One region of the Micromonospora sp. NPDC048905 genome, then DNA from elsewhere that is predicted to be linked to it. Evidence: riboswitches for the same ligand, from Rfam matches in the RefSeq annotation. Region 1 holds a riboswitch; each other region holds the start of a gene.
What was found. Region 1 has a riboswitch for cobalamin ahead of AB0C01_RS05295 (CbtB domain-containing protein). Riboswitches for the same ligand answer to the same signal wherever they lie in the genome.

Region 1 (7,061 bases):
GAGAGGTCGTAGACGTTGCCGTCGTCGCAGCCGGCGTAGACCCAGGCGTCGTCGGCGACGATGCACTTCACCCCGTCGGGGAGGCGGACCTGGCCGCGCACCTGGGCGTCGTGGTCGAGCGTGGTGATCACACCGTGCTCGTTGCCGACCATGCAGTGCTGCCCGTCGACGAAGATGCCGAAGGCGGGAGCGCCGGAGTCGTAGCGCCAGAGCACCGGGGCGGTGTGGGCGGTGGAGCGGGTGCTGACGATCTGCCGCCGGGAGACGGTGCGCTTCTGTCGGACGCCGGGGACCGCCGGAGAGTAGCCCTTGCGGACCTTCTCCCCGATCTTCTTCGCCGCGGCCGCTCGGGCCCGGGCGTTGTCCGGGTAGGCGCTGGCCTTGACCTGCCCCTGGTCGCCGATCCGACCGTACCGCACGGTCAGCGTGGCGTCGTCGACGATGACCTCGTAGAACTTGTGCGCACCGTCCACTTCGGACAGTTCGAGGTAGGTCGTCTCCTGGGACATGGGGGCCTCCGAGGGGTCAGCGATCGGCCTGAGCGGCCGGCGCGGCGACAGTGCCCACACGCTAACGGCTGCCCCTGACAGAATCGGCGCCCGGCCACCTCAGTGCGTCGTCCCGGAGCACCGCGTGCGCACCGACGGTCTGGTTGACGATCTGCGTCACCCGTACGTCGACAGCGACGCTGGCCAGCGCCACGGCATCCGGGCGGCTGAGCCCGTGCAACCGCCGCATGAGGGTCAGCATCGAGTCCAGGGCCATGAACGTGGCGTCGTCGAGAGACGCGCCGACACCCAGGGTCAGCCAGGCGTCCGCGATCCGGGCCACCGGCCCGGTGACCGGAAAGTCGTGGCGGACGTCGAAGGTCAGCGTCACCTCGTCCATCGGACATTCGATCGCGGTGCCGCCCACCTCGCCGTCGCCCTGTGCGGCGTGTCCGTCCCCGACGGAGAACAGCGCGCCGTCGACCGGGATCGGCAGCAGCAGGGTGCTGCCGGCGGTGAGGTCCTTGCAGTCCAGGTTGCCACCAGAGGCGCGCGGCGGGATCGTCGAATGACGCCCGGACTCGGCGGGTGGCATGCCCAGCACACCCAGGAAGGGTCGGAGCGTGACGGTGTGGCCGTGCTGGTTGCGGCCGGTCATCGTCACAGGGTCCAGGTCCCAGGAATGCACCACACCTTCCTGCTCGATGCCGTACCGCCGGTTGAAGCCGCTGGGCCAGCCGCCGGCCACGGTGGTGCCCCAGGTGGCCGGGACGACCGCGTCGATGCGTACCGCAAGGGTCTGACCGGCGCGGGCGCCGCGGACGGCGACCGGACCGATCAGCGCGTGCCCGTGGTCGGCTCGGTGCTGCGGCGCCCGGGGCCGGTCCCGGTTGTTCCCGCCGGGATACGGGCCGGCCGACCACCAGCAGTCCAGGGTGCGGTAGGTGACGGTGTCGCCGGGGTCGATGGTGAGCACGGGGGCGAAATCGGGGGAGAAGTGGCCGTGCAGGGTGTCGTCCCCGGGCGTGAGGGTGTGTCGCATCAATGCATGCTAGTGACACCTGACCCGCGCTGCGGGGTGCGCCTGTGCGGCGGGTGCCGCGGCACCCGCCGCACGGCGAGGCGGTCCGAGTGGGGTCAGCCTGCGGTGCAGGAGCGGATCTGCGGACGGGCGCTGCTGTTGCCGTTGGTCATCGTGGTGAAGCCGAAGGTGTTGCCGCTGCCGTTGGACCGCATGGTCATGACGGTGCCGCTGCTGTCCCAGGTGGCGGTGCCGTTCCAGATGGTGGAGACGCGCTGCGGTGCGGTGATGGCCACCACCACGGTCCACGTGCTGGCGCCGCTGACCGTCACCGACGTGTTGTACCGGTCGCCCCAGACGTTGGGGGTCGTCGCCGTCGCGGTGCAGCTGCCGTTGCCGGGCGGTGGGGTCCCCGTGCCGGGCGGCGGGGTGCCGGTGCTCGGCGGCGGGGTCGTGCCGTCGGGCGCGACCGCCCGACCGGTGGACGGCGAGATCATGCCGGGGCACAGGTTGCGGCTGGTCAGATTGGCCATGATCTGGGGAATCGCGTCGCGGGTGTTCTGGATCCCGTCGTGCATGAGGATGACCTGACCCGCCTGGAGGCGGCTCGCGTTGGACACGATCTGGCTGACGCTCGCGCCGTTCCAGTCCTGTGAGTCCACGTCCCAGATCACCTGGCGCATGCCGAGCGACGACGCGACCGACTGGAGGGTCGAGTTGGTCTCCCCGTACGGAGGCCGGAACAACTGCGGGCGGACGCCGGTGGCCGACTGGATCGCCGAGCTGGTCTGGGACAGGTCGGACTGCATCTGGGACTGGCTCATCGAGGTCATGTGGGCGTGGTTCCAGCTGTGGTTGGCGACCCACATGCCGGCGGACACCTGCGCCTGCGCCGCCGACCGGTTGTTCTGGACGTTCTGCCCGACGTTGAACATGGTGGCCCGTACGCCGTTGCTGCGCAGCACGTTGAGCAGCGCGCCGGTACCGCCGGTCGGTCCGTCGTCGAAGGTGAGGCCGACGTAGCCGTTGCAGGTGGCGGCACTCGACGGGGCCGAGGTGGCGGCGAGGACGACGCCGCACATCGCGGCGGCGGTGGTGAGGGCGGCCAGTGCCGCGCGCAACCGCCTCGACCGCGGGGCCGTGCTGGGGGAGACCTTGCTCATCTGATGCCCCTTCTCGCCGGCCGGACGCGCCCGGAACGCGGGCGGCACGGTCCGGTCAGGTGTGGGTGAGTGGGGAGGCCAAGCCGCATTCGTCGTGAAGCCGATTGCATTGACCTCGATGGATCGGAGTATTACAGCGGGATTTCCGATGCGTCAACAAGTTCCGGAAATGCTCCGGAACCGGTCAACGACAGCGTTCGGGATCGATCCCATGTTCATCGGGCGGTAACGGCCGGGGCACGTCGTGCGTAGCCACAATGGATCATTCCGGCGGATGCGTTGCCACCCGGAATGATCCGGAAGGGAGGCCGGAAGTATCGGTGGTCCCTGATCGGTCTCGCCCCGCCGTGATCGACTCGGCTTTCTGAGCCTCGGTGTGTCGCGCCAACCCGGACACCGCGACTTTCTGAAGACCGAGTTGATCACAGCGCTCCACGGCGCACGGCGCGGCACGGCGCACGGCGCGGCACGGCGCACGGCGCGGCACGGCGCACGGCGCGGCACGGCGCACGGCGCGGCACGGCGCACGGCGCGGCCGTCGGCGTTCGGACATTGATCGGCTCGGTGTGACGGGAGTCGGGGCATCGAGACACCGTGGATGCCCCGACTTCCGCTGACGCGAGTGGGTCATGCCGGGGAGTGGGCGCGCGGCGCGCCCAGTCGGAGCTGCCAGCGTGCCCCCCGACCGGTGAGCCGGACGATCGCCAGCGGCTCCACGTCCACCTGCCGGTAGGTCGCCAACGGCAGGTCGAGGGCGTGCACGACCGCGACCCGGATCACCAGCGGGTGGGTGATCGCGGTGATCCGCCGACCGATGCTCCGTTGCCCGTCCAGCCAGTGACCGACCCGGTCCCGTACCGCGGCGACGGACTCGCCGCCGTGCGGCGCGCAGTCCGGTGCGGCCAGCCACTCGTGCAGTGCCTGCGGCTGCTCGACGGCGATCTCCTCGAATGCCCGCCCGGTCCAGTCGCCGTAGTCACAGTCGGCCAACGCCGGTTCGATGGTGGGGTGCAGGCCGAGGGCGTCGGCGGTCTGGGTGGCCGCCGCCGCCGGACTCGACAGGCAGGCGTCGCCGGCACTCAGGTGCCCGCGCCGGTCCTGGCCGGCGTCGGCCAGGGCGCGGACGGCACGCAGGCCGCCCTCGTCCAGGCCGTCGTCGGGCCCACCGAAGCGGGCCCGACGCAGGGCGACGGTGTGACCGTGGGCGACCAGCCGGAGGCTGGTGGCGGTCACCTGCTCGGCAGCGCCGTGGCGGTCCGGCGACGCAGCTCGTGGTGCATCAGGGCCGCGAACACCAGGCCGATCCCGGTCCACAGCACCACCTGCGTGCCGAGCGAGGCCAGCCGGAAGTCCCACAGCAGGGCCGCCGGGAAGTCCGCCGGGACCTCCTGGAAGGAGGGCATCACCACGTAGGACACCACGGCGACCAGCAGGAACCCGCCAGCGGCCGCGGCCGCGCGCTGCCACAGCGGCGCCGTGCTGCCGACCGCGCGATAACCGAGGGAGCCGGCCCACACCGCCACCAGACCGAGCACCACCATCAGCAGGTAGGTGACGGTGCGCTGGTTGATGGTGGCCGGGTCGCCGACGGCCGGCGGATTCGCCGGATATTTCACGAACGGCACGATCACCGCGCCGAGCAGCGCCGCGCCGGCCAGCAGCAGTCCGGAGCGGCCGTCGTCGTAGGTCCGTCGCCGGCGGGACAGCAGGACGTACGCGGTGGCCAGCAGGCCGCCCATCGCGGCGCCGAACAGGCCGGTGGCCAGGAACAGGCCTCCGCGCTGACCGGTGCGGCTGACCAGGGCGTCCTGGTGGTCGTGCCCGCCGGCCGCGGGCTCGGCGTGCGTCGCCGCCTCCTCGATCGCGATGGCCGCCTCGACGCGCGGTTCGCCGGCGACGTAGGCGAACGCCCCGGCGAGCAGGCCGGCGATCAGGCCGGCGAGCAGGCCGCGGACGAGGACGGTGACGAACGGAGGAGCGGTGGTGGACGTCAGTGGCACGGGACACCCAGCAGGTGCCGGCCGTCGTGCATCAGCTCGTGCAGGTACATCCCGCTGCGCGAGACTGCTCCCTGATCGAAGGCGACGAGGTAGGCCAGCAGGCTGAGCATCACGACGGTGGCCAGCACCGTCCACAACAGACGGGAATCGCCAGCGGGACGGACCAACGGCTGGCTGGACGTGGAAGTAGACATAAGATCACGAACCTCCCCAGGGATGACGCGTCCCCATCGCAAGGCTGCGGACGACCGAGCGTCCTGGCTCGCGGCCCCGTTGAGGCGGGACCGCTTACAGTGGCGCGACCGCGCCGGAATCACACCGGCTTCCCTCGCGTCTCCGCAGATAGTGGGTCGACGGTATCGGTGTCGCCGCAGGTGGTCAACCCGGGACCTGGGCGGCCCAGTAACTCGCAACGAGCTGCGGTATCGACAAGCTTGAATTCTAAAGATATGATGCTTGGTTGCGCCAAAGCATCCGCTCGGCGACCCCGTCGGCGTGCTGTTACCGCTAACATGGTCAAACTGCCGGATCGGTTCCGTAACAACGAGTCGAGCCGGACGTCAGACCAATGACTGGGCGGGGTGGGGGAGAGCACGTGAGCACGCCAGGACATGTCCGATGACGAGCACCGAGGCCGCGTCGGGCCAGGGCATCGTCGACGCGCACCACCATCTGTGGGTCCGGGCCCGGCACCCGCAGCCCTGGATCGATCCGCACACCATGGCCGCGATCGACCACGACTTCACCCCGCTCGATCTCGCTCCGGTGGCCCGAGCCGCCGGAGTCACCCAGACCGTCGTGGTGCAGTCCATCGCGGTCCGGACGGAGACGCCCGAGCTGCTGGGCATCGCGGCTGACGATCCCCTCATCGCCGGGGTCGTCGGCTGGGTCGACCTCGCTGCCGACAACGTCGGCGATCGCCTCAACCGGCTCCGGTCAGCGCGCGGCGGAGAGCGACTGGTGAGTATTCGCGACCTCGTCCAGTCCGAGCCCGACCCGGCGTACCTCGACCGCCCGGACATCCGGCGGGGCATCGCCGCGGTGGGCGCCGCCGGCCTGGCCTTCGATCTGCTGGTACGCGACCACCAGTTGCCGGCGGCCACCCGGCTCGTCCGCGACCTGCCCGAGATGCGGTTCGTCCTGGACCACCTCGGCAAGCCCTCGCTCGGGCACGCCGGCCTCGGCGACTGGCCGCGCGACCTGCGGGCGCTCGCCGCCGAGCCCAACACGACGGCGAAGCTCTCCGGTCTGGTGACCGAGGTGGACGGTCCCTCGTGGACGACGGCCGACCTCCGGCCCGCCGTCGAGCACGCGCTCGACGCATTCGGCCCGGACCGGCTGATGTTCGGCTCGGACTGGCCGGTGTGCCTGCTCGCCTCCTCGTACGCGCGCTGGGTCGAGGCCCTCACCGAACTGCTGGACCCGCTGGGCGACGACGAGCGGGCGGCGATCTGGGGGCGGACGGCCCGTCGGGCGTACCGGCTGGACCCGGCGTGACGCCGCCGCGGCTCGCCGACTGACGGGCCGCACCTCGGGCCGGGCCTGTCGCTGAGCCGCAGGTTGTGCCAGTTTGATCAGACGTATGCCGGGCCTGTGCCGGGTCACCCCGACAACATGCCCGTAAGACCTTGGCAACATGAGTCAATGCGTGGCAAGGTAACGCCTGATCGAGGGAAACATCCGACCTATCTCGACGGGTGTGCGGGCACGAGCCCGCGCACCCCGCCGAGGAGGCGCGGTGGCTCAGAGGTTGCCGGCTCGCCGGGGAATCCCCCGTCGCGCGCCGACGCCACGCTTGGGGAGGTCAGATCCGACGATGAGTACCGTCGAGGCATCCGTCGGCACGCGGCGCGGCGAACTCAGCGACTGGTTCCGCGAACGGATCTCCCACGCCGTCTCCGAGCTGACCGCCGCGACCGCGCTCGTCGTCCTGTTCGTCGCGCTGACCGTCGCCAGTCCCTACTTCCTCACCGCGGACAACCTCTTCAACATCGGAGCGCAGACCGCGGTGATCGCCATCATCGCCACGGCGCAGACGATGGTCATCATCACGAAGGGCATCGACCTGTCCGTCGGATCGGTCGCCGCGCTCGCCGGCGTCGTGGGAGCGATGGTCGTCCGCGACCTCGGCTTCTCGCTCTGGGCGGCGACGGTGGTCGCGATCGGCGTCGGCGCGCTGGCCGGCCTGCTGAACGGGCTGCTGGTGACCGTGGCCCGGATCCCGCCGTTCATCGCGACGCTGGGCACGATGTCCGTGGGCCGCGGCCTCGTCTTCATCATCACCGGTGCGGTCGGCGTCTACGGCCTGCCCCGATCCTTCCAGCTGCTCGGTAACGGGGAGATCCTCGGCATTCCGTTCGCCGTGGTGATCACCGTCCTGGTCGCGGTG
Region 2 (7,061 bases), on a different contig from region 1:
CACCCGCGCGCCGGTGGTGCGACCCCGTCCGGTGCGCGCCCGCGACCGCCGGCCCGGCACCCCGTCACCCACGCCCGGCGCGGTGAGCACCCGCGCCTTCAACCCACCCCGGGGTACGGCCACCGACGGGGACTCCCCGCCGCGAGTCGGGTCGTCGTCAGCGGTCGCCGGTCCCCGGCCGGCGCGCGTGCGCGCGTCCTGGCCGTCGGCGCGCCGGCCGTCCGCCGGGCGCTGCGGCCAGCCGTCGTCGCCCCCGTCACCCGTCTGGTGCTGGGGCCGGCCGTCGGCACCGTCCGGGCCGTCGCTGCGCCCGTCCGGACCACTGCCGTCCCACGCCGCCGAGTGCCCCGCCGACTCGGGTCCGCCCTGGTCGCCGCCGTCACCGCCCTGCGGACCGCCGCCGTTCGGGCCGCCATCGCCGGCCGGGCCGCCGCCCCGCGGGCCGGTGTCGTCCGGGCCACGGTCGTCGGGGCCGTCGTCGTCCGGCTCGTCGGGGTGGGCGTCCTGGGCACGCTGCAACGCCTCGTCGAGGCGCTTCTCGTCCAGCCCCGGGGTGTCGAACGGGTCGCGACGGCGACGGTGCGGCAGGGCCAGCCGCGCGGCCACCCGGACGTCGTCGACGGTGACCCGGTCCCGGCCGTGCCAGGCGGCGTGCGCGAGAGCGGCACGGGCGGTGACGATGTCGGCGCGCATCCCGTCCACGTCGAACGCGGCGCACACCTCGGCGATCTGCCGCAGCGCGGCGTCCGGCAGGCGTACCCCGGGAAGCCGGCGGCGGGCGGCGGCCACCTGGGCGGCGATCTCCGCGTCGGCGTCGGCCCAGCGGGCGGCGAAACCGGCCGGGTCGGCGTCGGCGGCGAGCCGGCGGCGGACCACCTCGACCCGCACCTCCGGGTCCCGGCTGGCACCCACCTCCACGGTGAGCCCGAACCGGTCGAGCAACTGCGGACGCAGCTCCCCCTCCTCCGGGTTCATCGTGCCGACCAGCAGGAACCGGGCCGCGTGGCTGACCGAGACACCTTCGCGCTCGACGTGGCTGCGACCCATCGCCGCCGCGTCCAGCAGCAGGTCCACGAGGTGGTCGTGCAGCAGGTTGACCTCGTCGACGTAGAGCACCCCCCGGTGGGCGGCAGCGAGCAGACCCGGCTCGAAGGCGCGGACGCCCTCGCCGAGGGCCTTCTCCAGATCCAGCGAGCCGACCACCCGGTCCTCGGCGGCGCCCACCGGCAACTCCACCAGCCGGGCCGAACGGGTCTCGGCGGTGGCGTCGGCCGGATGCGGCCCGTCCGGGCAGGCAGGGTCCGGCTCGGCCGGGTCACAGCCGAAGCGGCAGCCCGCCACCCGGCGGACCGGGGGCAGCAGCGCGGCCAGCGCGCGCACGGCGGTGGACTTGGCGGTCCCCTTCTCCCCCCGGACCAGCACCCCGCCGATCGCCGGAGACACCGCGTTGAGCAGCAGCGCCAGCCGCATGTCGGCCATGCCGAGCACCGCGCTGAACGGATAGGTCGTGGTCACGGTCACTGGGCCTTCTTTCGTTCGCGACTGCGGGGCTCGCAGAACCGGCTCGCTCCTCGCGCTCACACCCGGTCCTCCAGGTCGCCCTCGCTGGCCAGGTACGTGTCGCGCAGCCGGTCCAGGGTGGCCGGCTCGGGTTTGGCCCACAGCCCCCGGTCGGCGGCCTCCAACAGGCGCTCGGTGATGCCGCGCAGCGCCCACGGGTTGGACTGCTCCAGGAACTGCCGGGTGGTGTCGTCGAACAGGTACGCGGCGGCCAGGTGCTCGTACATCCAGTCGTCGACCACGCCGGCGGTGGCGTCGTAGCCGAACAGGTAGTCCACGGTGGCGGCCAGCTCGAACGCGCCCTTGTAGCCGTGCCGGCGCATCGCCGCGATCCACTTCGGGTTGACCACCCGGGCGCGGAACACCCGCCGGGTCTCCTCGCCCAGCGTGCGGGTGCGCACGTCGTGCGGCATCGCCGAGTCACCCACGTACGCCTGCGGTGACGTGCCGGTGAGGTGCCGGACCATCGCCACCATCCCGCCGTGGTACTGGAAGTAGTCGTCGGAGTCGACGATGTCGTGCTCGCGGGTGTCCTGGTTCTTCACCGCCACCGCGATCCGGGCGAAGGAGCGTTCCATGTCGGCGCGCGCCTCCCGCCCGTCCAGGCCCCGGCCGTAGGCGTAGCCGCCCCACACCGCGTACACCTCGGCCAGGTCGGCGTCGCTGCGCCAGGTCCGGGCGTCGATCAGGGGCAGCAGGCCCGCGCCGTACGCCCCCGGCTTGGAACCGAAGATGCGGGCGGTGGCCCGCCGCTCGTCACCGTGCTCGGCGAGGTCCGCGGCGACGTGCGCCCGCAGGTAGTTGTCCTCGTCCGGCTCGTCCAGGGCGGCGACCCGCCGCACGGCATCGTCGAGCAGCGCCACCACGTGCGGGAACGCGTCGCGGAAGAACCCCGAGATGCGCACGGTCACGTCGACACGCGGCCGGCCCAGCTCGGCGGTCGGCACCACCTCGATGCCGGTGACCCGCCGCGACCGGTCGTCCCACACCGGCCGGCAGCCCAGCAGCGCGAGCACCTCGGCGATGTCGTCGCCCTGGGTGCGCATCGCGCTGGTGCCCCACACGGTCAGACCCACCGAGCGGGGGTACGACCCGGTGTCGGCGAGGTGCCGGGCCAGCAGCGAGTCGGCGAGGGCCACCCCGACGTCCCAGGCGTTGCGGCTGGGAATGGCCTTGGGGTCGACGGAGTAGAAGTTGCGGCCGGTGGGCAGCACGTTGACCAGGCCCCGGGTGGGTGAACCGGACGGGCCGGGCGGCACGAACCGGCCGTCGAGCGCGCCGAGAGTATTGGTCAGCTCGTCGGTGGTCCGGTCCAGCCGGGGCACCAGCTCGGTGGCGGCGAAGTGCAGCACAGCGGCGACGTCCGGGATCGACTGGCCGGTCACCTCGACAACCACCGCGTCGACGGCCTCGGCGTCCCAGCCGAGCGTCTCCATCCCGATAACCAACCGCCGGGCGAGGGCCTCGATCAGGTCGACCGCGTCGGCGGCGGTGCCGGCCGGCCCGTCCACCACGTCGGTCAGCGCCGTGGGCACCGCCAGTCGTTCGCCCGGTGCCGCGAGCAGCTCCTGCTCGTCGAGGGAGTACGCGACGGCGAGCGCCTGCCGCAGGCCGGGCAGGGAGCGGGCGCCACCCCAGATCTGCGGGGCGCGCAGCACCGCGAGGACCAGGTTGACCCGGGGCTCACCGGTGGGCGCGTCGGCGAGGATGTGCAGCCCGTCGCGGATCTGCACGTCCTTGATCTCGCAGAGGTACCCGTCGAGGTGCAGCACGAACTCGTCGAAGTCATCCGCGTCGGGCATCGCCTCGGCGTGCAGGTCGTGGTGCAGCTCCGCCGCGCGGACGAGGTCCCAGATCTGCGCCCGCACGGTGGGCACCTTCGCCGGGTCGAGGGCCTGCACGGTGGCGTACTCGTCGAGCAGTTGCTCCAGTTTGGCCAGGTCGCCGTAGGTTTCGGCGCGGGCCATCGGCGGCACCAGGTGGTCGATGACCACGGCGTGCGCGCGACGTTTGGCCTGGGTGCCCTCGCCGGGGTCGTTGACGATGAACGGGTAGACCAGCGGCAGGTCACCGAGGACCGCGTCGGGGGCGCAGTCGGCGGCCAGGCCGAGGCGCTTGCCGGGCAGCCACTCCAGGGTGCCGTGCTTGCCCAGGTGCACCACGGCGTCCGCGCCGAAGCCGCCGTCGGCGACCGGGGCGGCCAGCCAGCGGTACGCGGCCAGGTAGTGGTGACTCGGCGGCAGGTCCGGGTCGTGGTAGATGGCGATCGGGTTCTCCCCGAAGCCGCGCGGCGGTTGGATCAGCAGCACCACGTTGCCGAAGCGCAGCCCGGCGAGCACGATGTCCCCGCCCTCGGTGTAGAGCTGGCCGGGCGGCTCACCCCAGTGTTCCCGCATCCGTTCCCGCAGCTCGGACGGCACCTGGTCGAACCACCGCCGGTAGGTCTGCCCCGGGATCCGGGCCTCGGCGGCGGCCAACTGCTCCGGGGTGAGCCACTCCACGTCGTGACCACCGGCGGCGATCAGCGCGTGGATCAGAGCGTCGCCGTCGTCGGGCACCGGCGCGTCGCCCAGGTGGTAGCCGGCCTCGGCGAACGCGGCGAGCAGTCGGACCGCCGAGACCGGGGTGTCCAGCCCGACGGCGTTGCCGACCCGGGAGTGCTTGGTGGGGTACGAGCTGAGCACCACGGCGACCCGCTTGTCGGCGTTGGGGACGTACCGCAGCCGGGCGTGGCGCACGGCGATCCCGGCGACCCGGGCGGCCCGGTCGGCGTCGGCCGCGTAGACCGAGAGGCCGTCGGCGTCGATCTGCTTGAACGAGAACGGCACGCTGACGATCCGGCCGTCGAACTCGGGGATGGCCACCTGCATCGCCGCGTCCAACGGGGACAGCCCCGCGTCGCTGCCGGCCCACTGCTCGCGGGTGCTGGTCAGGCAGAGCGCCTGGATGATCGGCACGTCCAGGGCGGCCAGGGCGCCGACGTCCCAGGCGTCCTCGTCGCCGCCCCCGGAGGCGTCCGCGGCGACCGCGCCACCGGCGGCCAGCACGGTGACCAGCAGCGCGTCGCAGCGGGCGAACAGCCCGAGCGGTCCCGCGCCGGTGGTCAGCCCTCGCAGCGAGCCGCAGAAGATCGGCAACGGGTTGCCGCCGGCGTTGTGGACCGCGTCCGCGAGGACGTCGACGAATTCGGTGTTGCCGGCGAGGGCGTGCGCCCGGTAGAAGACGATCCCCACGGTGGGCCGCAGCGGGTCGGTCGGGTGTTCGCCGTGCACGCCGTACGCGGGGGTGGGCGCGGGCGGGGCGAACCCCTCGCCGGTGAGCAGCACCGTGTCGGAGAGGAACCGGGCGAGCTGCCCCAGGTTGTCCGGCCCACCCTCGACGAGGTACGCCAACGCCTGGGTGACGACCCCGGACGGCACTGTGGAGATGGCCATCAGCTCCGCGTCGGGCAGCGCCTCGCCGCCGAGCACGACCGTCGGCACACCGGTGGCGAGCACCGCGGCGAGGCCGTCCGGCCACGCCTGCCGACCGCCGAGCAGGCGTACGACGACGAGGTCGACCCCGTCGAGCAGGGCGGGCACCTCGTCGGCGGCGACCCGCGCGGGGTTGGCGAGCCGGTAGTCGGCGCCGCTGGCGCGGGCGGCCAGCAGGTCGGTGTCGGCGGTGGAGAGCAGCAGGATGCGCACGGCGGGCTCCGGAGAGTGACGCCCTGGCCGCTACGGAGGCGACCTGGACGAAGCGGGTGGGTGCGGCGTCAGCCGGTACGACGGCTCGGCCGGGCTCAGCGACGCGGACGTCGGGGCCGGTCAGCGCCGGACGCCCAGGTCAGCGGTACCGGAAGCCAGCGGTCTGGCGCACGCCGCGACGGCCGGGCCGGGACGTGCGGGGCCGGCCGGTTGTGGGCGCGGTGCAGTGCCCGCCAAACGGCTCATGACGATGATCGTCAATGGATGAGACGCTGTGCGTCATCGGGTCCTCCTCGGGTGTCCACGCCCTGGGGTACATCCCGACGGCCGAAGTATCCTGGCTTCCGGATCGACGCTCTCCCCCGGCCTTCCAACCGCAGACACACGGTCGTGACTCACGAGGGGGGATCGCTCCCCGGTGACAGTGGCGGGACCGCGTCGGAATCGCACCGACTTCCTTCACTGCCGTCAGGCCGCGAATGCTGCCACACCCCTCCGCCGCCGGTCAACGCCGGCCCTGGCACCGCCCGGCCGCGCTCATCACATTGACCTGGGAAAATATAGGTGCGCGGGGTTGCCCGACGCACAAGACGGCGAGCTGGTTGGCCGGTGGCGGAGGGAACCGAGTGTCGGTATGACTCCCGTTGTAGCTGATGCCGTAGACGATTCAGCACCGACGCGGTCCGCCCTGGATTACTCGTGCGCCTCGCGGCGTGGCCGGCGGGTCAGCGACAGCCAGCCGAGAAAACGGACGTGCATTCTGGCAAGGTCGGGGCGACCGCCGATGCTGTACAAGTCGTGGATTGCCTCGTTCATGCAAGAAGTCAGGTAGAGGGCGAGCGGCAGCGAGTGGCCATAGAACTCGGCGACGAGATCGAGTTGGGCTCGGGAGCACGGCCACGCGGCGGCACAGTTGCGGCACAGCCAGGCGGGTCGCATGGCAGGTGCGGATGGGACCGAAGACTCACACCACGACCCTGCTCACCGCAACCGCCGCCATCCATCACAGTGGGTGATCCCTCGGCGGATAACTTCCATCCACCCTCCGGATGTCGTCCCGGCACCGCCATCAGATCGCTGGATATGCTGACCCTCATCCCCGGTGCGGGAAGGGAGCCGCGCGTGAGCGTTCGAACTGAAGCTCCTCGGCGCCGGCACGCGCCTCCGTTGCCTGTTCCTCGATCCAGCCGGCTGAGGCGATCAGGCGGCAGGAGCGTGAGGACGACTATCCGGACGGACACCTCAGCGCGCTCACCGAACTCAACATCCAGAACCTGGCCCGCCGCATTCGTGACCGGCTCCCCGCAGGTGTCCGAGACCACCTGGCCATCGGCGTCTACGACGAGTCCATTCGCGCCAACGTGCTTCTGATCGATGACCGACTCTGCGTCGTCCAGCACTACCTACCGCGGATGCGGGGCGTCGACTGCCCGACGATGGTCATCGAACGCGACACGAGTCCCTCCGGCCTCTACCCGATATTCGACGAGATGTTCACCTCACTCTGGGAGCGCAGCCGCCAGCTATGACTGACCACGCCCGCCTCCTCCCCCTCGCACAGGAGGCCGTCGACCTGGCACACGACCTGATGCGGACGCTCCAGCCCGGCGCGCTGACCTTCAAGGGTGACCGTGACATGGCGTCCGAGGTGGACTACGCCATCGAGCGAGCGGTCCGCGAGCATCTGGCCGCCACGGCGCCGGACATCGGTTTCCTCGGCGAGGAGTATGGCGGCAGCGGCGACACCGGCGCACTGACCTGGGCACTCGACCCCGTCGACGGCACCGTCAACTTCGTCCACGGCTCACCCCTGTG
Region 3 (7,061 bases), on a different contig from region 1:
CCGGCGGCGGTGTCCTTCGCGGTGGCGGCGGCGGACGCGGTGGCGGCCGACGTACCGGCGTCGGCGACCGGCGCGGCGCTGGACGCGGGGTCGGCAACCGTGAACGGGTACGACCCCTGGACGGGGTGCCCGTCGGCGGAGACGACCCGGTAGGCGACCGTGTACCTGCCGTTGGGCAGTGCGCCGGTGATCTGGACCGTGCTCGTCGCCCCGGTGACCACCGGCGCGCCGGTGGTGAGCTTCCGCTTGGCGGCGTCGGTGAGCACGATCGTGGTGAACGTGGGGTCGAGCCGCTGCATGAATTCGAGGGCGACCTCGGTCGGCGCGCGCGACAGGGTCGTGTCCCGAGCCGGCGTCGACGACTTGAGCGAGTTGTGCGCCCAGGCCGGGCTGGCCGGAATGAGCAGCGCCACGAGGACGGCGAGCGCCGCCGCGCCGAGCCGGACGGCGGTGGGGCGGGGTGGCGGCACGGTCCTGGTGACGTCTCCGGTTGGCGGGGTCATCCGAGCACCTGCTCGCCGATCCAGCCGTCCGGCGTACACCCGGGTGGGATGGCGAAGACGGCAGAGCCGATCGGGGTGGTCCATTCGTTGAGCAGGTCCCGGTCGGCCAGTCGGCGTTGGATGGGCAGGTACTGCCGGGCGATGTCGGCCTGGTACGAGGTGAAGATCAACCCGCTGTCGGCGTGGCCCTCGGCGGTCGGCACGCCGTCGTAGTTGTAGGGCCGGCGCAGGATCTTCAGCCGGTCGTCGGTTTCTCGGGCCCGGGTGAGGTGGGAGAAGTCGGGGATGACGGTGAGCCCGTCGGGGCCGGTGGCGGCGAAGTCGGGCTCGTCGTGCTCGGCGGTGCCGGTGAGGGGCGCGCCGGTGTCGAGCCGCCGCCCGATGGCGAGTTCGCGGTCGGTGCGGCCGAGCAGGTCCCAGGTCTCCATGTTCATGCTGATGCGCCGTACCACAAGGGTGGTGCTGTCGCGAAGCCACGCCGGGCCGTCCGGCACCCACAGTGCGGTGTCCAGCGGGGTGCCCGGCCGGGGGTTGGCTGTGCCGTCGAGCTGGCCGAACAGGTTGCGCTGCGTGTGGCCGCCCGTTTCGACTCCGGGGCTGCGCCGGAAGCCCTGCTGGACCCAGCGGACGACGGCGAAGGGCCGGCTGTCCTTGATCAGGACTCGTTGGGCGTGGGCGACGGTGACCGCGTCGTCCGCGCAGATCTGCACCAGCAGGTCGCCGCCGGACCAGGCCGGCTGGAGTCGATCGACGCGGAACGAGGGCAGGTCGGTGACCGAGGCCGGCCGCCGGTCGTCGACACCGGCGGCCCGGTACAGGCCGGGCCCGAAGCCGAACGTCACCGTCAGCCGCGCCGGCAGAAGCCCGAGTTCGGCCTCGGTGTCGGCAAGCGCGGGTTGGCCCTGGGTGAGCCGGGCGGCGTCGTCGGTGAGCAGCCGCAGCATCCGCCCCAGCGCGGCCCGGTCGGTGCCGGGTCGCAGGGTGAACGCGACGAATGCCGCGTGCGCCTGCGGTTCGGTGGCGACCCCGGCCTGCCGGGCGCCGTGAAACGGCTCGACCAGGCCGCCCACGCTCGCCGCCAGCGTCGTGTCGGCGATGGTCGCCGGCGGTGGTCCGGTCTGCCCGGCACGGGTCACGGCGATCGCGGTCCCGCCGGCCACGGCACCGCCGACGGCGAGAGCCCCGCCGGTGAGCAGGCCACGCCTGCTCACCGGCCGGACGGGTGACGTCTCGGTCACGACGCCGGGCTCATGCTCATCCCCGGCGTAGCGCTCGTGCCGGGCATGGGCTCGCCGTGCCCGGGGGCGTAGCTCTCCTGCGCGCCGGTGAACGGCTTGGCCACCGCGCGGAACTGCTGGGTCCGGCCGTCGGCGAAGGTCAGGGTGACTGTCAGCTCGTCTCCGGCCTGGACCGGCTTGGTGAGGTCCATCAGCATCAGGTGATCGCCACCGGGCTCCAACGCGTGCGTGCCCTTGGACTTGATCACGATGCCGCCCTGCTTCTGCCGCATGACCATCTTGCCGTCCTTCATGGCCATCTCGTGCAGCTCCATGGGCGACACCTCGGTCGTGGCGCTGGTCAGCGTGACATCGCTGTCACCGTCGTTGACCAGGGTCCCGAAGGCCGCCGTCATCCCCTTGTCGGCCGCCTTGACCCACGGGTCACGAATGCCGAGCACACCGGCGTCCGGGTTGGCCGAGACCGACGCGGACGGCGCGGGCGGCGCTGCCGACGGAGAGTCGGACGAGCCGCAACCCGCGGCGCCCACCGCCAGGATGGCGGCGGCGAGGACGGTGGCCAAGTGGCGTGAACCGAACGGGTTGGTGCTGCGCATGTGTTCTTCCTCCGATGATCGCTGCTGGCTGGATGGTCGGCCGCAGCGGGGAGAAAGTTCCGGCTCAGGGCACGTTGATCGTGAACTCGGCGGTGTGCACCTTGCCGGCGACCTGGAAGTCGAAGAACGCCCGGTACCGGCCCGAACTCGGGGCGGTCAGCCAGAACTTGACCGACCCGTCGACCAGCTCCGGCTCGGGGTGGACGTGCACGTACCCGAGGTCGCCCTCGCGGACGACGACCAGGTGCCCGTACGCGCCCAGGTACGGCTCCAACTGCACGGGCACGGTCGGGTCGGCGCTGACCTTGAAGTGCATCGGCGCCGTCACCCCCACCGTCGGGGTTCCGGTCATCGACACCGCGTACGGCCCGGCCTTCGCCTGGGCCTGCACCGGTGGCAACGCGGTCGGGGTGTGCGCGCCGGGCACGGTGTGGTCGACGCCCAGCACGAGCGGAATCTGCGTGTCGTTGGGCGCGGTGACGGAGAAGTCGGCGTAGACGCGGTAGCCGCCGGGCCGGGCCAGTGTCAGGGGGACGCTCCAGGTGCCGTCGGCCGCCATCGTCGGGTGCAGGTGCTGGTAGCCGGACAGGTCACGGCCGACCACGATCAGGTGCAACGGCTTGTCGTGGACGACCGCGAAGCGGGTCGCCGGTTGCCGGTCGGTCCCGACGATGCGGAACCGGTAGTCCGCGCGTACCCCGGGCGGTTGGGACCGCTCCAGTGGTTGCAGGGTGTAGCCGCCGGCGCTGACCGTCGTCCCGGTCGCCAGCGTCTCGCCCGTCGCGCCGTCACCGCGATGCGTGTGCGGCCCGGTGCCCGCCGGGTGTTGGTGCCCGTCGTTCGCGGCGCCCTCCTGGCCCGGGGCGGGCGGACCGCCCGCGGGCTGCCGGGCGCTGCGGTCCGCCGGGTTCCCGTCGCCGGTCCCGATGCGGGCCAGACCGAACCCGGCCAGCAGAGCGATCACCAGCCCGCCGACGAGCAGCGCAAGGTGGGTGTTGCTCAGCCGGGATCCGGGCGCTGCGGCGGCGAGATCCGTGTCGGGCCGTGCTCCGGGCTCGACCGTGGGCTCGCCGTCCGTACCGGCGACGGTTTGATCGGTCGGCGTCGGATCGACCGCGACGCCCGTGCGGGCCGTGACGACCGCGTTGCCCTTGCGTGCCGCCGGCACGGTGGTGGGCCGCCGCTTGTCGCCCGGAGCCGGCGCGACGACGGTCCTGCGACCGTCGGCCTTGCCACCGCCGATGGTCTTGCCGCCGGTGGCCGGGCCAGTGCCGGCCTTGTTCGTGGGACGGGCACCGCCGCCGCGTCGACCGGAGGTCGCCGGCGAGGTGCGGCCCCGGCCGGTGGGTCTGCGGGTGGAAGCCGATCGGCGACGCCAGAAGATGTACGCGGCCACCGCCCCGGCCGCCGCGACCACCACCGCCCAGCCGGCCAAGGCCACCGTTCCGAAGCCGCTCTCCTCGGTGGACTCGGTCGACGGAGCCGCCGCAGCCGGCGGGTTGGACGGATCGTCCGCGGTGGTCGGCACCGCCGAGGCCTGCCCGGACGTGTTGTGCTGCTCGGTGGCGGCCACCAGCGCCGGGTCCGGTTGGGTCGACGGCGGGCTCCACCCCTTCGGCGCCGCGGCCACCCGCCCGTCGTAGCGGAAGGTCAGGGTGCCCCGCACGGTGTCGCCGTCCGAGGCGACCGACAGGTAGCTCACCGAATACTGGCCCTTGGCGGGCAGGTGGGCGACGGTCACCACCGCGGGGAACCCCGTCGTGTACTCCCGTGGCTCGAACTGCCCGTTGACCAGGAAGTACTCCCGTACCGGCTTCTCCAGCGGCTTCGGCTCCCCCTGCGACCAGCCGTCGTCGACCCGGGTGCCGTCCGGGGCGGTGACCGTGAAGAACGCGTTGGCGGCGGCCTTCTCGGTGAAGTAGAGCCGCACCGCCGTGAAGGGCTCGCGCACGGTGGAGCCGCCCGCCGGTGTGGACTCGGCGAGGGTCCCGTGAGCCGCGGCGGGTTGGGCGGACGCGAGCAGGGCGACCGCCGAGGCGAGGAGGAACGCGAGGAGGCCCGAGATCACCCGCCCGCAAGTCTGGGGGAGACGACGCATCTGGATATCCTCACCCTCGCGAGACTTTTTTCAAGAGGTGGCGATCTTCTTCCTCCGACGACAAAAGTTGACGACGAGGTCGCGGGCCGTCGCAGCGGGACGCCCCGGGTGGACACATTCCCTGGCCAGCTATGCTGCCGACGGCGCTGGTTCGCCCCGTCGTGACCGGCTGGGCGTCGCAAGAGGGAACCCGGTGGAAATCCGGGGCTGCCCCGCAGCGGTGAGTGGGAACGACCGCCGTCATCAGCACTGGGCCCATCGGCCTGGGAAGCGACGGCCAGTAGGGGACCGGCGCGACCGGTCAGGCCCGCGAGTCCGAAGACCTGCCGGCGCCGCGTACACAACCGTGTGCGCTGCCGGCGGCCTCGCGGGTGGGCTGAGCGGGTGACGGGCCGTGCGTGTGGCGCACGGCCAGGTCCTCGTCAGCGCGTGTCCGCGACCCGGCGGTGTGGTTTCCCGAGGGACGGACTACCGCTGTGCACGACACCACCACGATCGCCGGCCGAGCGCCGTCGGCGTCGCACCTGACCCTGTCGCAGATCATGGACCAGCACCACACCAACCTGATGGGTACGGTGCACGGCGGCCGGATCCTCAACCTCATCGACTCCGTCGCCGGTGTGGTCGCCGCCCGGCACTCCGACGGGCCGGCGGTGACCGCTGCCATCGACGAGACGGCGTTCCTCCGCGCGGTGCGGGTCGGTGACGTCGTACACGTCGATGCCCGGATCACCTGGGCCGGCCGCAGCTCGATGGAGGTCGCCGTCAAGGTGACCGCCGACCGGTGGGACCGGGCGGTGCCGCCCACCGACGTGGCCACCGCCCACCTGGTCATGGTCGCCATCGACGACGACGGTCAGCCTCGTACGGTGCCGCCGCTGCTGCCGGAGACCGACGGGGACCGGCGACGGTACCGGGAGGCGGAGATCCGCCGGGAGCACCGGCTGGCGCTGCGACGCGCGTTGCTCGACGGCGCCGACGACGCCTGACGCGCCCGTTGTGACGGTGGCCGGTCCGAGAACCCGCCCCACCGCCGATCCGGTCGGATAGCGTCCACGAGAGGCCCCGATCACGGAGAGTGTGGATGGCGATGCGCGCTGCGGTGCTGCGGGAGTTCGACGTTCCGCTGACGATCGAGGAGATCGACCAACCCAGCCCCGAGCGCGGGCAGGCGCTGGTGCGGATCGTCGCCAGCGGGGTCAACCCGCTCGACACGAAGATCCAGGCGGGAAAGGCCGCGCACGCACGCATCCAGCTCCCCGCGGTGCTCGGCCTGGACCTCGCCGGCGTCGTCGCGGCGGTCGGTGCGGAGGTGACCGACCTCGCGCCGGGAGACGAGGTGTACGGGCTGTGCGGGGGCGTGGGCGACCTCCAGGGTTCGCTTGCCGAGTACGCCGCCGTGGACACCCGACTCCTGGCCCGCAAGCCGAACACCCTCTCCATGCGGGAGGCCGCCGCGTTACCCCTGGCGGCGATCACCTCCTGGGAGGGGCTTGTCGACCGGGCCGGGGTCCGGGCCGGCCAGAAGGTGCTGGTGCACGGCGGCGCCGGTGGCGTCGGTTACGTGAGCGTCCAACTCGCCCAGGCGCGCGGCGCCGCGGCGTACGCCACGGGCGGGCCGGCGAGCATGTCTCTGATCGAGAGCCTGGGCGCGGTAGCGATCGACTACACCTCGACAAGCGTCGAGGAGTACGTGCAGAGGTACACCGACGGTGCCGGGTTCGACATCATCGCCGACAACGTGGGCGGCGCGACCCTCGACGCGTCGTTCGCGGCGGTGCGCACCTATCACGGCCACGTGGTCAGCGCGTTGGGCTGGGGGTCGCACTCGCTCGCCCCGCTGTCGTTCCGGGGAGCGACCTATTCCGGGGTGTTCACTCTGCTGCCGCTGCTGACCGGGCAGGGCCGCGAACACCAGGGCGACATTCTGCGCGAGGTCGCGGCGCTGGCCGACGCCGGCATGTTGCGCCCGCGACTGGATCCACGCACGTTCACGCTCGACACGGTCACGGACGCCCACCGCCTGGTCGCCAGCGGCACCGCGAACGGCAAGGTTGTCGTGGACGTCGCCGGTTGAGATGCGGGGACCGTCCCTCCGATCTGCAGGGCGCGTCGCGCCGCTGCGGGCCGCCCTTTGACCCTGGAGCTTCTGCGTCGCATTGCTGCCGCGCCCTGGCGTCTCGTAGGCGTCAAGGCGCTCGTGACGACGGATTCGGTGGTGGCAGCCGGATACCCTGCTCGATAACCGACCGGGGAGAGCCAATGGGCCTGTCAAGCCGTGAGTGTCCGGACTGCAGACGACGGGTCAAAGAGCCGTTTCAAGAGACAATCACCGGCCGCAAGGTCTGCCCTGACTGCGCCAACGCCCTCTTCATGGGCTCTGCTGCCGGCGCAATCACGGGGAATGTCGGCTCCGGGTACGGCGTCTGGGCCATGCTCATGCGCAAGATCCGGCGTTCGTCTGAGTGACGACCAGGACGACTCTGTCCGGACGTCCATGAACTCCGGTGGACTTTGAGGCAGCTCAATCGGTGCTTCCTGCGGAACGAAGGTGTCAAGCTTCGCCAGCGATGCGCCGTCGAAGTTGGTGCACCGCAACTCACTTGACTGGTGCGATCCGCCCGCG
Region 4 (7,061 bases), on a different contig from region 1:
TCGGCTGCCGAACTCGGCGTACGCCTCAGCGGTCGTCATGCCCTCATCGTCGCAGCCCATTCCTCGGAAGTTCAGCCCCCATTCCGGTGTGCTGACTCACCGCCCTCGTAGAGTGCTGCGGCGGCCGGCCCGTTGAGCAGCAGCTCAGCGGGGGTGCGGGCAGGGGCAACGGGGAGGAGTGTGTCGTGCGGGGCAACGGTGTCCGGGTACTGATCGTCGGTGGAGGTGTCGCCGGGCTGGCGACGGTGGCCGCGTTGCGGGACTGGGGGGCGACGATCGACGTGGTCGAGCGGGCACCCTGGCCGACCGACTCCGGCACCGGCATCTACCTCACCGGCAACGCGACCCGCATGCTCGCCGTACTCGGTCTGCGGGAGCCGGTCGCCGACGTCGCCGTGGAGATCACTCGGCAGCGCAGCGCCAACCAGCGCGGGGGCCGCCTCTTCGACATCGACGTGACCGCGCTGTGGCAGGGCGTCGGGGCGTGCGTGTCGCTGCCCCGGGCGCACCTGCACCGGGCGATGCTCGCCGGCGTCGGGGACACCCCGATCCGCTGGGGCCGCCACCCGGTCGTGCTGGTCGAGGAGGGCGACCGGGTCGCCGTCGAGTTCGACGACCACAGCATCGAACGGTACGACCTGGTGCTCGGCGCGGACGGGGTGAACTCGACGGTCCGGCGGCTCACCTTCGACGCTCCGGCGGCCCGCGACCTCGGCCAGTACGCGTACCGGTGGATCGCCCCGCGGATCGACGCCGAGCCGGTCTGGTCGGTGCAGTTGGGGCGTGGTCGGCAGTTCCTGACGATCCCGATCAGCGCCGAACAGACGTACTGCTACTACAACGACGGCCCGGTCGCCGACCGACCCGGCTGGCGCGACGAGGTGGCCGCGACGTTCACCGAGCCGGTCGCCACCATGCTCAAGGCCCTCGACCACGACGACAGCACCCTGCACGCCGGGCCGAACCAGGAGGTCGTGCTCGGCGCCTGGTCCCGGGGGCCGGTGCTGCTGATCGGCGACGCCGCCCACGCCACCTCGCCGAACATGGCCCAGGGCGCGGCGATGGCCCTGGAGGACGCCGTCGTGCTCGCCGCGTCGCTGGCCGCCGCCGGGTCCATCGCCGAAGCCCTGCGCGGGTACGAGGCGCGGCGACGCCCGCGTACCGACTGGGTGCTCAGCCAGACCCACCGCCGCGACAAGGCCACCGGGCTTCCGCCCGCGCTCCGCGACCTGGTGATGCGCCGCCTGGGTGAGCAGATGTTCCGCTCGAACTACGGACCGCTGTTCGCCCAGCCCTGAACCGCTGCCGCCGGGTGCTGCTCAGGGCAGCTGGCCCGGCCGGTCGACGATGGCGGTGCGGAGGAGCGCGACGGCCGCGTGCACCGACTCCTTGCCGTCGCGTATCACCGATCCTCGGCGGCCGAGGTAGACGTGGGTGTCCCGGTCGAAGAGGAGGTCGTCGTTACCACCGATCACGCCGGGCATCCGAATCGCCACCCCGTGCCGACCGGCGGCGTCCACCACGTCGCCCGAGATGACGACCGCCCCCGGCTCCCGCGCCAACAACTCGAACAGCGCCGCCAGCGCTCGGGGCGGCACGTAGCCGTTGAGCATCGACCGCGCGGTGGTGTACGGCATGCTCTCGTCCCCGTAGACGGCCTCCTCGTCGGCTCCTTCGGGGAGATGCAGGTCGACCGGGTGTTCGCGGAGGTATCGAAGCAACTCGTCCGGGTCGGTGGGCAGGTCGCCGTGGTACGCGGGCGCCTGGAAGGCGTCGAGTTCCTTCTCGGGATCACCGGGATCATTGAGGCGGAGCTCCGTCAGCGTGCTCCACCCGTTCGGATCGGTCTCCGGTCGATAGCGTCCCTGCGAGTACGCGACTCCGCCGGCCGACTGCCACAGCTGGTTCCGGATGGTCCGGTACGGGCCGCTGGCCGGCATGTCCCTGACCCTCGCGAGGGATTCCGTGAAGACGTACTGATCGGGTCGGGCGGTCAGCTCGGGCTGCTGCCGGGCGGCGTCGGCCGCCATCCGGAAGATCTCCGACGCGGTTGCCGTGGGCGGCGGCTTGTCGCCCACCCCCATGGCCTGGACCGCCAGCGCACCGGCGGTCAGGACGACGGCCAGCCCGAACGCTCCGGCCAGGCGCCAACCGCGCGGGAACCGGGTACGGAAGCCGGCGGCACGGGTCGCCGAAGCCACCTCGGCCCGCCGGGCGACGTGGGCGCTCAGATCTCTGAGGAGCTGTTCCTCGAAACCCTCGGTCGACTGTTCGATCTTGTTCATGGCGTCAGCTCCGTCTGCTCAGGCGAGGGTGGTGGCCGGGCGGGCGAGCACGGCCTGGACGACGCGACGGGCACGGTGCAGGCGGACCCGGGCAGCGACCGGGGACATCCCGACCACGGTCGCCGCCTCCGCGACACTGAGGCCGTCCACGGCGACGAGTTCGACAAGCGTTCGGGTGCCCTCGGGCAGCTCGCTCAGCGCCCGACAGGTGTGGCGGGCCGCCGACTCGGCGTCGATCCGCTCCTCGATGCGGGCGATGTCATCGGGGCCGAGGTCCCGTCGTCCGGCCAGTCGGCCGGTCACCCGCAGCCGTTGGGCCGCCCGACGCCGTTCGTCGCCGATGACGTTGCGGGCCACCCCGTACAGCCAACCGACCTGGCTCCCCCGGTCCGGCCGGTAGCCGTCCGCGGACTCGATCACCGCCAGGAACACGTCGGCGGTCAGGTCGGCGGCGAGGTGCGGGTCGTCGACCCGCCGCGCCACGAACCGGCCCACCGCCTCCAGGTGCCGCCGGTAGAAGACCTCGAAGGCCACCGGATCGGCCCCGATGCCGGAGATGTCACCTCCCGCTTCGCTGGGCTCACGCACAGGCTGTCCCCTCTCGTCACTCACACCTCTTCTTCGTAAGCCGGACCGCTGGTGTTACCAAACCCCCCGCCCGAGGCGGCACGGGCCGGTCAGCTGGGCAGTCGCCCCGTTGATGCGGCATGATCGAAGCACCGGCGACTGGCGGCACGGGGATGGTGAAACCATCGGGGAGCCTCTCGCGGGCGTCGACCGCCTGGGCGCCTGCGTGGAGAATCCGTCATGACCACGACCAGTGGATCCGCGCAGCACCACACCCCGTCTGGCACGGCTCGGCTCCTGCCGGGCGCACCCGTCGCCGAAGCCGTCCTGGCCGAGACCGCCGCCGCTGCCGCAGCACTCCGCAGCCGCGGGATCACACCGAGCCTCGCCACCATCCTCGTCGGCGACGACGACGCCAGCGCCGGCTACATCGCCATCAAGCAGCGCCAGGCCGCCGCGCTCGGGTTCGCCTCCCCGCACGTGCATCTGCCCGCCACCGCCACCCAGGCCGAACTGCACCAGGCCATTGCCCGCTTCAACAGCGATCCCGCCGTGCACGGACTGCTCGTGCAGTACCCCGTGCCGGGGCATCTGGACTACGACGCGGCGCTGCTGACGATCGACCCGGACAAGGACGTCGACGGCATGCACCCGCTGAACATGGGGCGTCTCGCCGTCGGCCTGCCCGGCCCGCTGCCGTGCACCCCCGCCGGCATCGAAGCCCTCCTGGCGTACCACGAGATCCCCGTCGCCGGTCGTGAGGTCGTCATCCTCGGTCGCGGCGCCACCCTTGGCCGCCCCCTGGCGATGCTGCTCGCCCAGAAGCGTCCGACCGCCAACGCCGCCGTCACCGTCGTCCACACCGGCGTGCCCGACTGGGACCGCTACACCCGCCGCGCCGACATCCTCGTCGCCGCCGCGGGCGTACCCCGGATCGTTCGGCCCGAGCACGTCAAGCCCGGCGCCGTCGTCATCGGCGCCGGCGTCCGCTACGAAGGACGGCGCCTCCTACCGGACGTGGACGAAGCGTGCGCCGAGGTCGCCGGCGCCATCACGCCCCGGGTGGGCGGCGTCGGTCCGACCACCGTCGCGATGCTGTTCCGCAACGCGGTACGCGCGGCCGAGCGCGCGAGCGAGTAGCCCGGCAGGTGCGTCGGGGGAATTGCGGACAACCGCACCGCCACGGGCGCGAGTTTGCTATCCAGCGGCGCTCAGCAAGCAATACGGGAATGAGCTTGGATTCGGCCCGAGCCAGGCAACGTGTTGTTGATCACGAGCACACCGCCGCCGATCGGGCTTGTGGCTCGGCTCATAGTCATCCGCGCCTTGCTACCCAAAAGTAGCGGCATATATTTCCGCTGTCCTCGGTCGAGATGGGGCGCTCCGGTGATGCACGACGGCGTGGTCGACGACGAACTCCAGATCCGATCATTTGAATACATGCGGGCAGGAACATCATCTTGAACAGCATTCCGTCGCTTCTTCTCGTGCACGGTGCCTGGCACGGGCCCTGGGTCTGGCAGTCGCTCATCGAGCAGTTTCCGGATATCGACATCCACACCGTCGCGCTACCCAGTAGCGGCAACGACCCCGCTGCCCTCGGTGACCTCTACGACGACGCTGCCGTGGTCAAAGCCGCCGTCGCCGCCATCGACGGACCGGTCGTGGTCGTCGCCCACTCCTACGGTGGCGCACCAGTCACGGAGGCGCTCGCTGCCGCGGACAACGTACGCCGAATCGTTTATCTCGCCGCTTTCCAGCCGGATGTCGGCGATTCGCTCTTCTCCACCGCCGGCGGCGTTGCTCCGCCGTGGTGGGAGGTTCACGAGCGGACGGACCTGAAGGGCAGGGGTCACATCGAACCGTCGCAGCCCCGAGAGGTCTTCTACAGCGACGTCGATCCGGAAATCGCGGAACAGGCCGTTGCACGACTCGGGCTTCAGTCCTGGGCCTCGACGCAGCAGCCGCTGACCGAGGCCGCGTGGCGCACCATTCCCAGCACCTACCTCATTTGTGCGGCCGACAACGCTCTTCCGCCCTTCGCGCAGGAGCTCATGGCCAAGCGGGCCGAGCGGGTGTTGCGCATGAACTCCTCGCACTCGCCGTTCCTTTCTCAGCCCGCCGAGCTGGCCGCGCTGATCCGGGCGGAACTTTCCGCCTGAGGCAGACGGCGCGGGTAGCGGCCGTCGACCGGCCGGACATGCGACCGGGCGACGGACCGCCACCCCGTAGGCAGGGGCGGCCGCTATGCTGCGCGGTGGCACAAACGTTGCGAGGTGCCCCGCGCGAGTGGGGAGAATCGGGAAGCCGGTGTGAGTCCGGCACGGGCCCGCCGCGGTGACCGGGGAGCTGCCACCCACGCGTACCAGACGCAGCCACTGGCCCTGAGGGGCTGGGAAGGCGGGTGACCAGCGGAGATCCGGGAGTCCGAAGACCGGCCTCGCGTCATCGCCCCGTCAGGGGCGCGAGCGCAGCGGGAGCCTGCCTTGAACAACGGACTCTACGAGACCATCCACCGCCGTCGGGACGTACGTGCCCAGTTCACCGGGGCGCCGATCCCCGCGGAGACGTTGGATCGGATCCTCACAGCGGCGCACGCCGCGCCGAGCGTCGGTCTCTCCCAGCCCTGGGACTTCATCCTGGTCCGCGATCCTGAGCTGCGGCAGGAGTTCCACCGACACGTGGAGCGGGAGCGGGACACCTTCGCGGCCACTCTCGACGGTCCGGCGGCGGAACGCTTCGCCCGGATAAAGATCGACGGTGTACGAGAGTCGACGTTGTCGGTCGTGGTCACGTACGACCCGGAGCGGGGTGGGCCGGCCGTACTCGGCCGTCACGCGATCGCCGACGCCGGCCTCTACTCGGTCTGTCTGGCGATCCAGAACCTGTGGCTGGCCGCAACCGCCGAGCAGCTCGGGGTCGGCTGGGTCTCGTTCTACCGGGAGCCGTTCCTGCGCGACCTGCTCGGCATCCCGGCCACCGTCCGCCCGGTGGCGTGGCTCTGCCTCGGCCCGGTCACCCATCTGGAGGAGACGCCGGACCTGGAGCGGCACGGCTGGCGTCAGCGACGTCCGCTGTCGTCGGTGATCCACCAGGATCGCTGGTCCGAGTGACCCGCACACAAACGAGCCCCGGGCGCGCGAACGCCCGGGGCTCGTCGCTGACGTGTCAGCTACAGCCGCTGGTGGAGCCGCAGCCCTCGCAGACGTAGCAGCTACCGGCGGGGCGCATCTTCGTACCGCAGGTGAAGCAGAGCGGCGCGTCGGCGGCCTTGCCGATCACGGCCTCCAGCAGTTCGGTGCTGGAACCCACGCTCGGAGCCGGCTTGGCGGCGGCCACGTCGGCCATCTCCTGGGCCGGCTGGGCGACGGCCTCCGACTTGGCCGGGGCCTCCACCGGAGCCGAGGACGCCATCGCGGTGAGCTCCGCGCCGGTGACGGCGGCGGCCTCCGCGTCGGCCTCGGCCCGCAACTGGGCGGCCCGCTCCGAGGCGGTGAAGATGCCCAGCTCGGCGCGGCGCTCGTAGGGCAGGAAGTCCAGCGCCAGGCGACGGAAGATGTAGTCCATCACCGAGGCGGCCATCCGCACGTCCGGGTCGTCGGTCATGCCGGCCGGCTCGAAGCGCATGTTGGTGAACTTGCTGACGAACGTCTCCAGCGGCACGCCGTACTGCAGGCCGATGCTGATGGCCACCGAGAAGGCGTCCATCACGCCGGCCAGGGTCGAGCCCTGCTTGGACATCTTCAGGAAGACCTCGCCGAGGCCGTCGTCCGGGTAGGACGACGCGGTGAGGTAGCCCTCGGCGCCACCGACGGAGAAGCTGACCGTCTCGGACGGGCGCTTCTTCGGCAGGCGCTTACGCACCGGCCGGTACTCGATGACCTTCTCCACGGCGGCCGGCGCGGCCTCGACGGCGGCCGGCTCGGTGGCCTTGTTGGACTTGGCCACCGAGAGCGGCTGACCGACCTTGCAGTTGTCCCGGTAGATCGCCAGCGCCTTGAGGCCGAGCTTCCAGCCCTCGAAGTAGATCTTCTCGACGTCCTCGACGGTGGCCGCCTCCGGCATGTTGACCGTCTTGGAGATGGCGCCGGAGACGAACGGCTGGATGGCCGCCATCATCCGCACGTGACCCATCGGGGCGATCGTCCGCTCGCCCATGGCGCAGTCGAAGACCGGGTAGTGCTCCGGCTTGAGGCCCGGGGCGTCCAC

Region 2: another riboswitch for cobalamin. It lies ahead of cobN (cobaltochelatase subunit CobN); the one in region 1 lies ahead of AB0C01_RS05295 (CbtB domain-containing protein).
Region 3: another riboswitch for cobalamin. It lies ahead of AB0C01_RS12670 (acyl-CoA thioesterase); the one in region 1 lies ahead of AB0C01_RS05295 (CbtB domain-containing protein).
Region 4: another riboswitch for cobalamin. It lies ahead of bluB (5,6-dimethylbenzimidazole synthase); the one in region 1 lies ahead of AB0C01_RS05295 (CbtB domain-containing protein).

The regions. Positions count from the first base shown of each region.
Region 1 is NZ_JBEZFV010000002.1:72,446-79,506, reverse strand. It holds gene AB0C01_RS05320 (PQQ-binding-like beta-propeller repeat protein) at 1-509, opposite strand, end outside; gene AB0C01_RS05315 (acetamidase/formamidase family protein) at 571-1,530, opposite strand; gene AB0C01_RS05310 (polysaccharide deacetylase family protein) at 1,626-2,672, opposite strand; gene AB0C01_RS05305 (histidine phosphatase family protein) at 3,300-3,905, opposite strand; gene AB0C01_RS05300 (CbtA family protein) at 3,902-4,672, opposite strand; gene AB0C01_RS05295 (CbtB domain-containing protein) at 4,663-4,866, opposite strand; cobalamin riboswitch at 4,901-5,051, opposite strand; gene AB0C01_RS05290 (amidohydrolase family protein) at 5,291-6,169, shown strand; gene AB0C01_RS05285 (ABC transporter permease) at 6,489-7,061, shown strand, end outside.
Region 2 is NZ_JBEZFV010000011.1:165,252-172,312, reverse strand. It holds gene AB0C01_RS26145 (VWA domain-containing protein) at 1-1,479, opposite strand, end outside; gene cobN (cobaltochelatase subunit CobN) at 1,578-5,246, opposite strand; cobalamin riboswitch at 5,577-5,706, opposite strand; gene AB0C01_RS26135 (DUF5919 domain-containing protein) at 6,428-6,775, shown strand; gene AB0C01_RS26130 (inositol monophosphatase family protein) at 6,772-7,061, shown strand, end outside.
Region 3 is NZ_JBEZFV010000004.1:283,951-291,011, reverse strand. It holds gene AB0C01_RS12690 (copper resistance CopC family protein) at 1-503, opposite strand, end outside; gene AB0C01_RS12685 (Dyp-type peroxidase) at 500-1,741, opposite strand; gene AB0C01_RS12680 (copper chaperone PCu(A)C) at 1,738-2,337, opposite strand; gene AB0C01_RS12675 (copper resistance protein CopC) at 2,402-4,435, opposite strand; cobalamin riboswitch at 4,566-4,781, shown strand; gene AB0C01_RS12670 (acyl-CoA thioesterase) at 4,912-5,424, shown strand; gene AB0C01_RS12665 (zinc-dependent alcohol dehydrogenase family protein) at 5,520-6,512, shown strand.
Region 4 is NZ_JBEZFV010000001.1:899,440-906,500, forward strand. It holds gene AB0C01_RS04280 (DUF2332 domain-containing protein) at 1-39, opposite strand, end outside; gene AB0C01_RS04285 (FAD-dependent monooxygenase) at 186-1,298, shown strand; gene AB0C01_RS04290 (CU044_5270 family protein) at 1,320-2,285, opposite strand; gene AB0C01_RS04295 (sigma-70 family RNA polymerase sigma factor) at 2,304-2,873, opposite strand; gene AB0C01_RS04300 (bifunctional 5,10-methylenetetrahydrofolate dehydrogenase/5,10-methenyltetrahydrofolate cyclohydrolase) at 3,093-3,992, shown strand; gene AB0C01_RS04305 (alpha/beta hydrolase) at 4,313-5,014, shown strand; cobalamin riboswitch at 5,110-5,310, shown strand; gene bluB (5,6-dimethylbenzimidazole synthase) at 5,339-5,965, shown strand; gene AB0C01_RS04315 (vitamin B12-dependent ribonucleotide reductase) at 6,021-7,061, opposite strand, start outside.